Regions from separate parts of the Mesorhizobium sp. IMUNJ 23033 genome, predicted to be linked through region 2. Evidence: riboswitches for the same ligand, from Rfam matches in the RefSeq annotation. Region 2 holds a riboswitch; each other region holds the start of a gene.
What was found. A riboswitch is a leader RNA that binds a small molecule or an ion and turns the genes downstream of it on or off. The one in region 2 is predicted to bind cobalamin.

Region 1 (3,284 bases), on a different contig from region 2:
CGACGGACATCGGATGGCGCAAATCGCGAAGTGCGGCGAGCCGCATCGACGGCAGTCGTGCCGCATCCGCCTTCCACGCCGCCGCCAGTCCGGAGAGATCGCTGTCGGTAAACGACAGCGCCACGATATCCGCCGGCGTCTGCCGCAGATCGACAGGCTCGGCGAGGTCGTCGAGCGAGGCGGATGTTGTGGTGAGGATGTGCATTGCGGTTCGGTTTTTTGCCTCAGCCGGCGAGAATACGCTCGATGGCCGGGCGGTTCAGCCCTTTCAGGCCGATGACGACGAGGCGCGAGCGGCGGTCGTCGTCGGCCGTCCAGGCACGGTCGTAATAGTGGTTGACGCGCGGGCCGACGGCCTGCAGCAAAAGCCGCATCGGCTTGCCGCCGACCTCGACGAAGCCTTTCACGCGCAATACGTTTTCCTCTTCGGCGGCGGTGGCGACACGCTTGGCCAGTTCGTCGGGGTTGGCGATCGAGGGAATGTCGACAATGAACGTGTCGAAGTCGTCATGCTCGTGGTCGAATGCGCCGTCATGATGGGATTTGCGGTTCTCGATGTCGTCTTCGACGGCAAGACCGAGGCCGAGCAGCACCGATGGGTCGACCTTGCCTTGCGACGTCGGCACGATCTTCACGGCGCGCGCGGAGTGTTCGTTGATGATCGCGTTGGCGCGGGCCGAGCCGGCGGCGTCCATCAAATCGCTCTTTGACAATATGATCAGGTCGGCGCAGGCGATCTGATCCTCGAACACCTCTTCGACCGGGTCGTCATGATCGAGCGTCTCATCCTGAGCGCGTTGCGCCTGCAGGGCGTCCATGTCGTTGGCGACGCGGCCTTCGGCCAGTGCCGGTCCATCGACAACGGCGATCACGCCATCGACCGTGACGCGACTTTTGACTGTCGGCCACTGGAAGGCCTGGACCAGCGGCTTGGGGAGAGCAAGGCCGGAGGTCTCGATCAGGATGTGGTCGACCTTCGGCGTCAGCGACAGGATCTGGTCCAGTGCAGGGACAAAATCGTCGGCGACGGTGCAGCAGATACAGCCATTGGCCAGCTCGACGATGTTTTCCTCCGGGCAGGTGTCGATGCCGCAGCCTTTCAAAATCTCGCCGTCGATGCCGATATCGCCGAACTCATTGACGATGATGGCCAGCCGCTTGCCGCCGGCGTTTTCCAGGAGATGGCGGATCAGCGTCGTCTTGCCGGCGCCGAGGAAGCCGGTGACGACGGTGCAGGGGACACGGGAGAGGTTGGTGGACGAATCTGGAGCGGTCATGGTCAGTCCTTCAGGATGTCGAGGGGAGGGATGCGGGCGACGAGGCCGCGCTTCAAGGAATCGGGGCGGCCGCGCCAGGGGATGAGGCCGTCGGTCGAGGTGGCGAAGAGCTTTGCGCCGGTGACGAGGTCGGCGCCGCTGGTCGTGGTCAAGTCGCCGAAGACGTAGCTCCAGCAGCCGTCGCGCAGGATCGCGGCGCTGAGGCGGCGCTTGCAATTGCCGAGGCACTCGACGGTGCGGATGCGGAGGTTTTCGCCCGAAGCGGCACGGCGCGCGTCTTGCGCCAGCAGTTCGCCGGCGCGGGGATGGGCGTCGGAGCCGGTTTCGTCGCGGCAGGAGGCGCAGACGATGATTGTGACGCCGGCCAGGGAATCGTCCCCGCCGGACGATATGTCCGCTGTCTCAGCCGGAAAACTGCTGTCGCGCTCCAAATCAGGCTCCTTGCCCGGAAAACCCGCCAGGCGATCGGATTCTTTATGTCACAGACGGCAGGTCTCCTGGCTCGCGGGTCATCGCCTCGGTGCCGCCTTCCCGGGAACATCCCAGTGGTTTTCGGCTGAGGCTCGTCGCTTACAGTTGCGGGGACAGCCGCGGATTTGAGATCTTCAGATCCCGCACCGCATTCCCTCTTGGCTCCTCCCTTTGCCGAGAGGAGACCGTCTGCAGCGGATTTAGGCTTGTAGGGACAGTCGTGTCAACGCGCGTCTACGACACGGCAATGTCGGCCAGCGCCGGACCCAGGTCGCCCGCGGGCGTCACCTCGATGCGCTCCAGGCCGAGCCAGCCTTGCATCTGCTTCAATTCCTCGAAGAGTTCTGCAGCGGTTTCTGGCGGTGCGCAGGCTTCGGCATAGGCGGCGTGGACGCGCAGCACGCTTGCGGGGCGGTCGGCCTTGAGGTCGACGCGCGCCACGATCCGGTCGCCGAGCAGGAATGGCAGGACGTAATAGCCGTACTGTCGCTTTTCGGCCGGCGTGTAGATCTCGATGCGGTAGCGGAAATCGAACAGTCTTTCCGCCCGCGCCCGTTCGAAGACGACCGGGTCGAACGGCGCCAGCAAGGCGCGCGCCTCGATCCGGCGCGGCAGACGGGCGTCCTTGTGCATGTAAGCCGGCTTGTCCCAACCCTCGACACGCACCGGCAGCAGCTCGCCCGTTTCGACCAATTCCTCGAGGCGGCCCTTCATGTCGGCTGGCGAGAGGCGAAAGTAGTCGCGCAGGTCGCCGGCGGTGGCGACGCCATGGGCGCGGGCGGACATGCGCAGCAATTCGCGGTGCGCATCCTCGGCAGCCGGCACCGGCAGGTCGAGGATCGCCTGCGGCAGGACGCGTTCGGGCAGGTCATAGAACCGTTCGAAGCCGCGCCGCGACGCCGTGGTGATGCGGCCGGCCCAGAACAGCCATTCGAAGGCGTGTTTGGCGTGGCTCCAGCCCCACCAGCCGCCCGAACCTTTCTGGCCTTCGAGCGCCGATGCTGCGATCGGGCCGCGATCGACGACCTCGCGATAGACCTCCTCGATATAGCCGGCGTGTTCGCGACCCCATTTGGCGAGCCCCAGATACATCTCGTCACCTTGCTCGGCGCGCTGCATGCGCCAGCGCATCAGCGGGTATGTCTCGACCGGCAGGAAGGAAGCCTCATGCGCCCAATATTCGAACACCGTGCGCTTGCGCGTGACGGCGGCATTGTCGAGCAAGGTAAGCGGGTAGGAACCAAGGCGCGAATAGAGCGGCATATAGTGGGCGCGCACCACCGCGCTGACGGAATCGATCTGCAGCAGGCCGGTACGGCCGAGCACGCGGGCCAGGTGGCGGCGGTCCGGTGTGCCGCCCGGCCTCGGGTCGGTAAATCCCTGTGCGGCGAGCGCGATGCGCCGGGCCAAGCCGAGCGAGATTTTTTCCTTCATAGAGACGTCGCCCTGATGCTGTTCAAGCCAAGCAAAAACCGATGATTCCGGGTCATGCTAGCAGGGTTTTGGCGGGATATATGTCAGGAGAGAAAAGTGGAG
Region 2 (3,284 bases):
TAGGTGCGCATCAGCGGGCCGCCGGCGGTTGGCAGTTCCAGCGTCACGAACTGGCCCGGCTTGTAGCGGAACCAGGTCTGGTTGTCGGAGCGGAAGGTGAAGGTCTTGACGTCGGGCGCCTCGTCGGCGACGCCGATCACCTCCAACACCTGCAGCCTGTCGTTCCAGGGCGCCATCTCGTCGAGGTGGCGGTAAAGCCCGAGGTCGGTCATCGCGTTCATCCCCCACCCCTCAGGCGACGCTGCGCAGCGCCGGCCGGCCGCCTTCGGCAAGGCGCGGGCCGATGAAGGCCGCGTACCATTCGACGAACTGGATGACGCCGCCCTCATGCAGTTCCGAATAGGGGCCGGGCTCATAAGCCGGCGACAGGATGCCGAAGGCATTTTCCTCGACAATGCGGCGGTCCTGATCGTTGGTTTCGGTCCAGACATGCGTGAGTTCTTCGAGGTTGTAGTCGACGCCTTCGACCGCATCCTTGTGGACCAGCCACTTCGTCGTCACCGCGGTCTCCGTGGCGCTGATCGGCAGCACGCGGAAGGTCACCGCGTGGTCGATGAGAATGTGGTTCCATGTCGTCGGGTAGTGATAGTGCATCAAGGTGCCGATCCGGTCGGCCGAGACTGTGTCGGACAGGTTCTTCGTCACTGCCCGCTTGCCGTTCATCGTATAGCTGACGGCATCGCGCAGCAGCGGCGCGCGGGTGGCGCGATATTGTCCGGCCGGGTCGATGCGGAACTTGCTAGGGAGGCCCGCCGCCTCGCATTTCGCCCAGTGCGCCAGCATTTCGGGGTCGCTGTCGGCGCCCTGCACACCGGTCACCGTCGGCGCTTCCGGGAAGGTCTTGCAGAGTTCGGGGTGGTTGCCGGCGCAGTGATAGCACTCGCGGTTGTTTTCCCAGACGAGCTTCCAGTTGCCCTTTTCGACGATGGTCGATTCGAAGGCGACCTTCGCCTCGCGCAGTCGGTGCGGCAGCAGATAGGGCTCGATCATGGCGCGCATCGGCGCGAAGTCGGCGGGCTCTTTTGCCAGGCAGATGAAGATGTAGCCGCCGACGCTTTCGCAAGCGACCGGCTTCAGGCTGAACTGGCTCTTGTCGAAACCATCGGCCATCTGCCGGGCGAACAAGAGCCGGCCGTCGAGTTCGTAGGTCCACTGGTGATAGGGGCAGACGAGCTTGGCAGCGGTGCCTTTCTCGGTGTTGCAGACGCGGCTGCCGCGATGGCGACAGGAATTGTGGAAGGCGTTGATCTTGCCTTGCTGGTCGCGCACCAGCACGACCGGATAGTCGCCGATCTGGGCGGTGATGAAGCTGCCGGGCTTCGGCAGTTCGCAGTCATGGCCTATGAACAGCCAGTCGCGATACCAGATCAGTTCCATGTCGAGCTTGAAGAAATCGGCGTCGGTGTAAAAGGGCTGTTCCAGCGAGTAGCCCTGCTTGCGGCTGTGCAGCAGCCTCAGCATGTCGTTGCGCGCATCCATGTCCTGTCCTCGTGTTCAAGGACTGAACTGGTGGTGATGGAGGAAAGATTAGCGGCAACCCGGCGCCAGGCCGGACATGCACCATCCACCTCTTGACCGCCCACCGCGATCAGTCGAGTCTAGAAATCTCGGGCTGGTTTCCGGGCTCTGGAGTGTCCTTGCGGACGGTCGCGACACCTTCCCAGGCTTGTGGCCCAGTGGTCTCCCGTTGCGACTTGAACTCCACCACCGTTGCGGGGGCAGCGCCGGGTTTTGACCGGCTTCCCAATTCTCCGCTTCGTCGTCACCAAGCGGCACCTGAGATGCCATGATCTAATCACGACGGCCGGTTCGGTGGCGGCATGAAAGCGACATCGTATCCATGCGGGCGCGACACGGAATGTGAATACCGCAGCCCATCTCCTAGGGAAGGCCGATCTCCCGCTTTTGCCGCACTTGGCGCCCGTCACGAATCGCCAGCCGATCGGGAGTTAGCCGGCGTCGAAAGGGTTAATAGTATCAAAAAGTGACTATTAGAGGATTCTGAAATCGAACCGAACGGTTCGTTTCTGTTGACGGTGCGTGCAGGACGGTGTGAACGCTGGCACTCCGACACTGTTGGTGATGCATAGGTGGCTTTTTGATAACCAATTGATAAAGTTGATAAAAAGCTTGGTGGTAGTAGGCTCTGGTACAATTTCAAGATGCAGAGTCATGGTCCAAGCGAAACAACTTCGTGATTGGAAACCGCCACCTGGCTTTCCCACATCGGGGCTGTCCGAACGACGCGATTTTCTTCCCAAGACACGCCGCTAGACGGACGAAAAAACTGAAAATACTGGAGTATAAAAAATGAAAAAGATTGTTCTCACTGCCGCCGCCCTTCTGGCCATTTCCGGCAGCGCCTTCGCTGGTAGCGACAATTATGGTTCCAACGGTGCGAACCAGCCTGCCGCCGCAGTCGACAGCTCGCATACCGCTTCGATCCAGAAGCCGGCCCATGCCGACAACCAGCCCGTCGTTCAGGGCAGCGACCGCAACCTTTTCGGCAACAACTAAACAGTCGATCCCAAGACGAGACGCAGAGCGGCGGTCAAGTCCGCCGCTCCGGGATCTGAAATCCAGGAGTGCCCAAAATGAAGAAGATTGTCCTTACCGCCGCCGCGCTTCTGATCGCCGCTGGCAGCGCCTATGCCAATAACGACAGTGTTGGTTCGAGTGCCGTCAACAAGCAGACGACCGCCAACATCGACACCACGCAGACCTCGTCGGTGCGCAACACCGAGTCGCCGGTCTACAAGCTGCTGAATTCGTCGGGCGACGTGCAAAAGTCAGCGCCCCAGGGCAGCGACCGCAACCTCTTCGGCAATCGCTAACCGCCGAAGTTGCTAGCAAACAAGAGCGGCGGGCCTGGCCCGCCGCTCTTGTTTTTATGCGATGCCGAATGGCCTGACGTTAGGCCGCCTTCACTTCCGGCGCGTGGAGCGAGAAGGAGTGGCCGTCCGCGTCGAAGATATGCAGGTCGCCGGCGTCCGCGCTCAGCCGCAGTGTCGCCCCGCGCTTGACCTCGACATTGCCCGGCATCTTGGTCACCAGCGGCAGGTCGGCGCGGCCGATATCGACATAGACGAGCTGGACCTCGCCGAGTTGCTCGACATAGTCCACCGTTCCCTCGAACAGATAGTCCGCGCCGGTAGCAATCACCAGATCCTCAGGCCGCACGCCGAAGCTGACCGCAGCACCCTTCGCCGACGCCGGCGTGGCGATCGGCACCGTTGCCTTGCGGCCACCGACATGGCTGACGACGGTCGGGGTGCCGGTCTTGT
Region 3 (3,284 bases), on a different contig from region 2:
CGAAAACGAGATAGTTGGTGAGCGCGGTGAACATGAAGGAGACAGCAAGCCCGGCAAGGATCAGCCGCTCAGGCCCCTGTCCCTTGACCCGCGACACCAGCAACAGCACCACGGCGGCTGCCAGCATGCCGCCGGTGAAGGCGGCGACCGGCAGGGTCCAGATGCCGAAACTGTCGCCGAAGACGGTGATGACGGAGACGGCGCCGGCGGCAGCGCCAGAGGAGAGACCGAACAGGAATGGATCGGCGAGATCGTTGCGGGTCACTGTCTGCAGCAATACGCCGACGACACCCAGCCCGGCGCCGATCGCGATCGCCAGCAGTGTGCGCGGCAGCCGGAGGTCGACGACGATCTTGCCGACCGGACCGGACACGGCGTGCGCGTCGAGACCGACTGCATGCGCCAGGGCGCCGATGACATCGGGCAGCGCGATCACCGTCGAGCCATAGGCGATCGACAGCAAAGCGAGCGCGGCAACTAGTGCCGCGCCCGCTATCATCACGAAAGGAAAGGACTTCGGCCGCAAGCTCAAAATGCTTCCGGATGCATCGCTTTGGCGATCTTGCCGATCGCCTCGATGTTGGCGGGTCCTGGTGTCAGTTCGGCATAGCGCAGTGCTACAAAGCGCTCGTTCTTGACCGCGTCGGTCTCCTTCATCGCCGGATGCGCCTTCAGGAAGTCGAGCAATTTCTTGTAGCCGCCGCCATCCTGGTAATCGAGCAGGATGAGGAATTGCGGATTGCGCGCCGCCACCGTCTCCCAATCCGTCGTGCCCCAGCTCATCTCCATGTCGGCCATGACGTTGTCGCCGCCGGCAGCGGTGATCATGGCGTTCGGTACGGCGAACTTGCCGGCGGTGAACGGCTTGTCCTCGCCGGAATCGTAGAGGAACACCCGCGTGCCCTTGGTGCTGCCGACCTTGGCGATGATCGCTGCCAGTTGCGCCTTCCAGCCCGAAACAAGCTTGTCGGCCTCAGCCTCCTTACCGAAGATCTTGCCCAGCTTTTCGACGTCGCCGTAGAGCAGGTCCATCGAGGCGGCGGGACGGTCCTTGTCGAGATGGACGCAGCTTTCGGTCAGCACCAGCGTCTTGATGCCGTGCGGGGCGAGCGTGTCGGGCGTCACCTCGCCGCCCGGCTTCATGCCGTAGTACCAGCCGGCGAAAAAGAAATCGGGCTCGACGGCAACGAGGTTCTCCAGCGTCGGATACTTTGGCGCCAGTTCGGGGATCGAGCCTTGCTCGGCCTTGAATTCGGGACCGACCTTGTACCAGCCGGTGATGCCGGTCAGGCCGACGATCGATGGCTGCAGCTTCAGCGCGAAGGCCATCTCGGCCATGTTGAGATCATGGATGACGGCGCGCTTCGGCGGCCCATCGAAGGAGAGCTTCTTGCCGCAGCTGTCGACGGTGACCGGGAAGGCAAAGGCCACCGAAGCGACGAGCGAAAAGGCAAGAGAGAGGGCGAGGCGTTTCACGAGGTGGCTCCTTGGTTGAGGAAATGTCCGTTCAGGATGGCGAGGCGGCGCGGTTGGGAACGTCGAAGACGGTGAGTTCGCGGTCTTCGGTCGGATGGCGCAGGCGGAAGACATCTATGCCGAACACGTCGCGGATGAGCTGCTGGGTCAGCGCCTCGCGCGGCGGCGCCAGCGCATGCAGCCGGGCGTCGTTCATCACCGCGACCCGGGTGGCGAAGGGCGCCACCAGCGCGAGATCGTGCAGCACCGCGACCACGCACATGCCGAAGCCGGCGACCAGTTCGAGCAGCTCGCCGCGGGCGCGCGGATCCAGATGGTTGGTCGGCTCGTCGAGGAACAGTATCTTTGGCTCCTGGGCGAAGGCTCTAGCCAGTTGCGCGCGCTGACGCTCGCCGCCGGAGAGCGAGCCGATGCTGCGGCCGAGCAGCGGCAGCAGCCCCGTCCGGCGCAGCGCGTCGACGACGATGTCGCGATCTTCGCGCAGGCGCCTCATGCCGGCATGCGGGACGCGGCCAAGCTCGACATAGTCGATCAAGGCGAGCAGCGGATCTGGCTGGTCGGTCTGGCCGACGACCGCCATGTTGAGCGCCCGCTCGGCCGGCGTGATCCGGTCGAGACGGCGCCCCGACAGACGCATCTCGCCGGTGCTTGGCTGCAGCGCGCCGCACAGCATGCGCAAAAGCGTGGTCTTGCCGGCGCCGTTGGGACCGATGATGGCCAGGCGATCGCCTGACGCAACCGACAGGCTTACCCCATTCACCAGGCGGCGGCCATTCGCCGTCGCGCTCACGTCGCGGGCTTCGAGCAGCATCATCGGCTCAGCCCCGGCCTCGAAGCGGGGATGCGAGCCAGCCCGGTTGAATCGCGGCAAAGCGGGCACACGATGATGCGATGGATGGAGGCTTCCAAATTTCCGTCACTTTCCAAAACTGGCGACGGAAGGAAGCTGGGCCGATCGGACGACAGACCGATGGCTACGTCTCCTCCCGGCACACCCCGTCCGGTCAACTCGTGCTGATGGCAGGTCTCCTGGCTCGCGGGTCTCGGCTTCATCCTGCCTTCCCAGCCTTGCCGGCCAGTGGCATTTGCGGATGTTGCTCGCCGCTTACAGTTGCGGGGGCAGCCACGGCCTCGACCCGAAAGCGGGTCTCACCGTGTTCCCTTTTCACCCCTCGCCTTTCGGCTCGGGGACCATCATTTTTCTACCGTAGGTTTCCCCTGATCGCGCCGCAATGGTTTTTTGATTGCAGGCATCGGTTCGCCTTCGGTAGGCTGCATATGTAATAACATTACGTAACAAGCGCTGCCATATGCTGTCAACACCAGCGGCCGACGTTTCCTCTTTCCCTCGATGTCCAGGCATATCGACAGGCCCGGCGTCTTGGGGGGCTGGCGCCAAAACATCGGAAAACTTTCAGAACCCGATCGGGATTTCAGGGCCCGAAAAGGCGAATAGGATCGTGCTGGTCAAGACGGGCGCCGGTCCCTGGGATCAAACTTAATGATCGCCCCGGTTCTTCTCCGGCCAATGGGATCTTCGGCTAACGCGCCCTTGCCCGGCGCAGGCCGCAACATCGGGTAAGGAGACAACATGACACTCTTGCACAACAGGCGCGGAAAGCATCGTCTCGTCGCCGCATCCTTGGCAGCACTTGCCTGCGCCGCCGCAGTCGTCTGGTATGGCGCAAAGGGCGAGGCCGCGGCGGTCGAACCGCACGTGCCCGAAGCCAAGCTTGTCCGGGCCATGGCGGTGAAGCCTGCCCCGCAGGCCGACGAGCGCATCGCCATCGGCGAGATCCGGCCGCAGC

Region 1: linked by a shared signal. The riboswitch ahead of ACFX5Q_RS04410 (DUF1636 family protein) and the one ahead of ACFX5Q_RS01650 (aromatic ring-hydroxylating dioxygenase subunit alpha) in region 2 are both predicted to bind cobalamin.
Region 3: linked by a shared signal. The riboswitch ahead of ACFX5Q_RS31855 (ABC transporter ATP-binding protein) and the one ahead of ACFX5Q_RS01650 (aromatic ring-hydroxylating dioxygenase subunit alpha) in region 2 are both predicted to bind cobalamin.

Annotation. Positions count from the first base shown of each region.
Region 1 covers NZ_JBJACT010000002.1:231,707-234,990, forward strand. The annotation lists gene ACFX5Q_RS04400 (cobaltochelatase subunit CobN) at 1-205, opposite strand, end outside; gene cobW (cobalamin biosynthesis protein CobW) at 225-1,277, opposite strand; gene ACFX5Q_RS04410 (DUF1636 family protein) at 1,280-1,708, opposite strand; cobalamin riboswitch at 1,747-1,953, opposite strand; gene ACFX5Q_RS04415 (winged helix-turn-helix domain-containing protein) at 1,983-3,182, opposite strand.
Region 2 covers NZ_JBJACT010000001.1:330,405-333,688, reverse strand. The annotation lists gene ACFX5Q_RS01655 (2Fe-2S iron-sulfur cluster-binding protein) at 1-212, opposite strand, end outside; gene ACFX5Q_RS01650 (aromatic ring-hydroxylating dioxygenase subunit alpha) at 232-1,479, opposite strand; cobalamin riboswitch at 1,593-1,795, opposite strand; gene ACFX5Q_RS01645 (DUF680 domain-containing protein) at 2,311-2,517, shown strand; gene ACFX5Q_RS01640 (DUF680 domain-containing protein) at 2,595-2,834, shown strand; gene ACFX5Q_RS01635 (ABC transporter ATP-binding protein) at 2,914-3,284, opposite strand, start outside.
Region 3 covers NZ_JBJACT010000045.1:16,605-19,888, forward strand. The annotation lists gene ACFX5Q_RS31845 (FecCD family ABC transporter permease) at 1-499, opposite strand, end outside; gene ACFX5Q_RS31850 (ABC transporter substrate-binding protein) at 529-1,476, opposite strand; gene ACFX5Q_RS31855 (ABC transporter ATP-binding protein) at 1,508-2,290, opposite strand; cobalamin riboswitch at 2,478-2,687, opposite strand; gene ACFX5Q_RS31860 (efflux RND transporter periplasmic adaptor subunit) at 3,068-3,284, shown strand, end outside.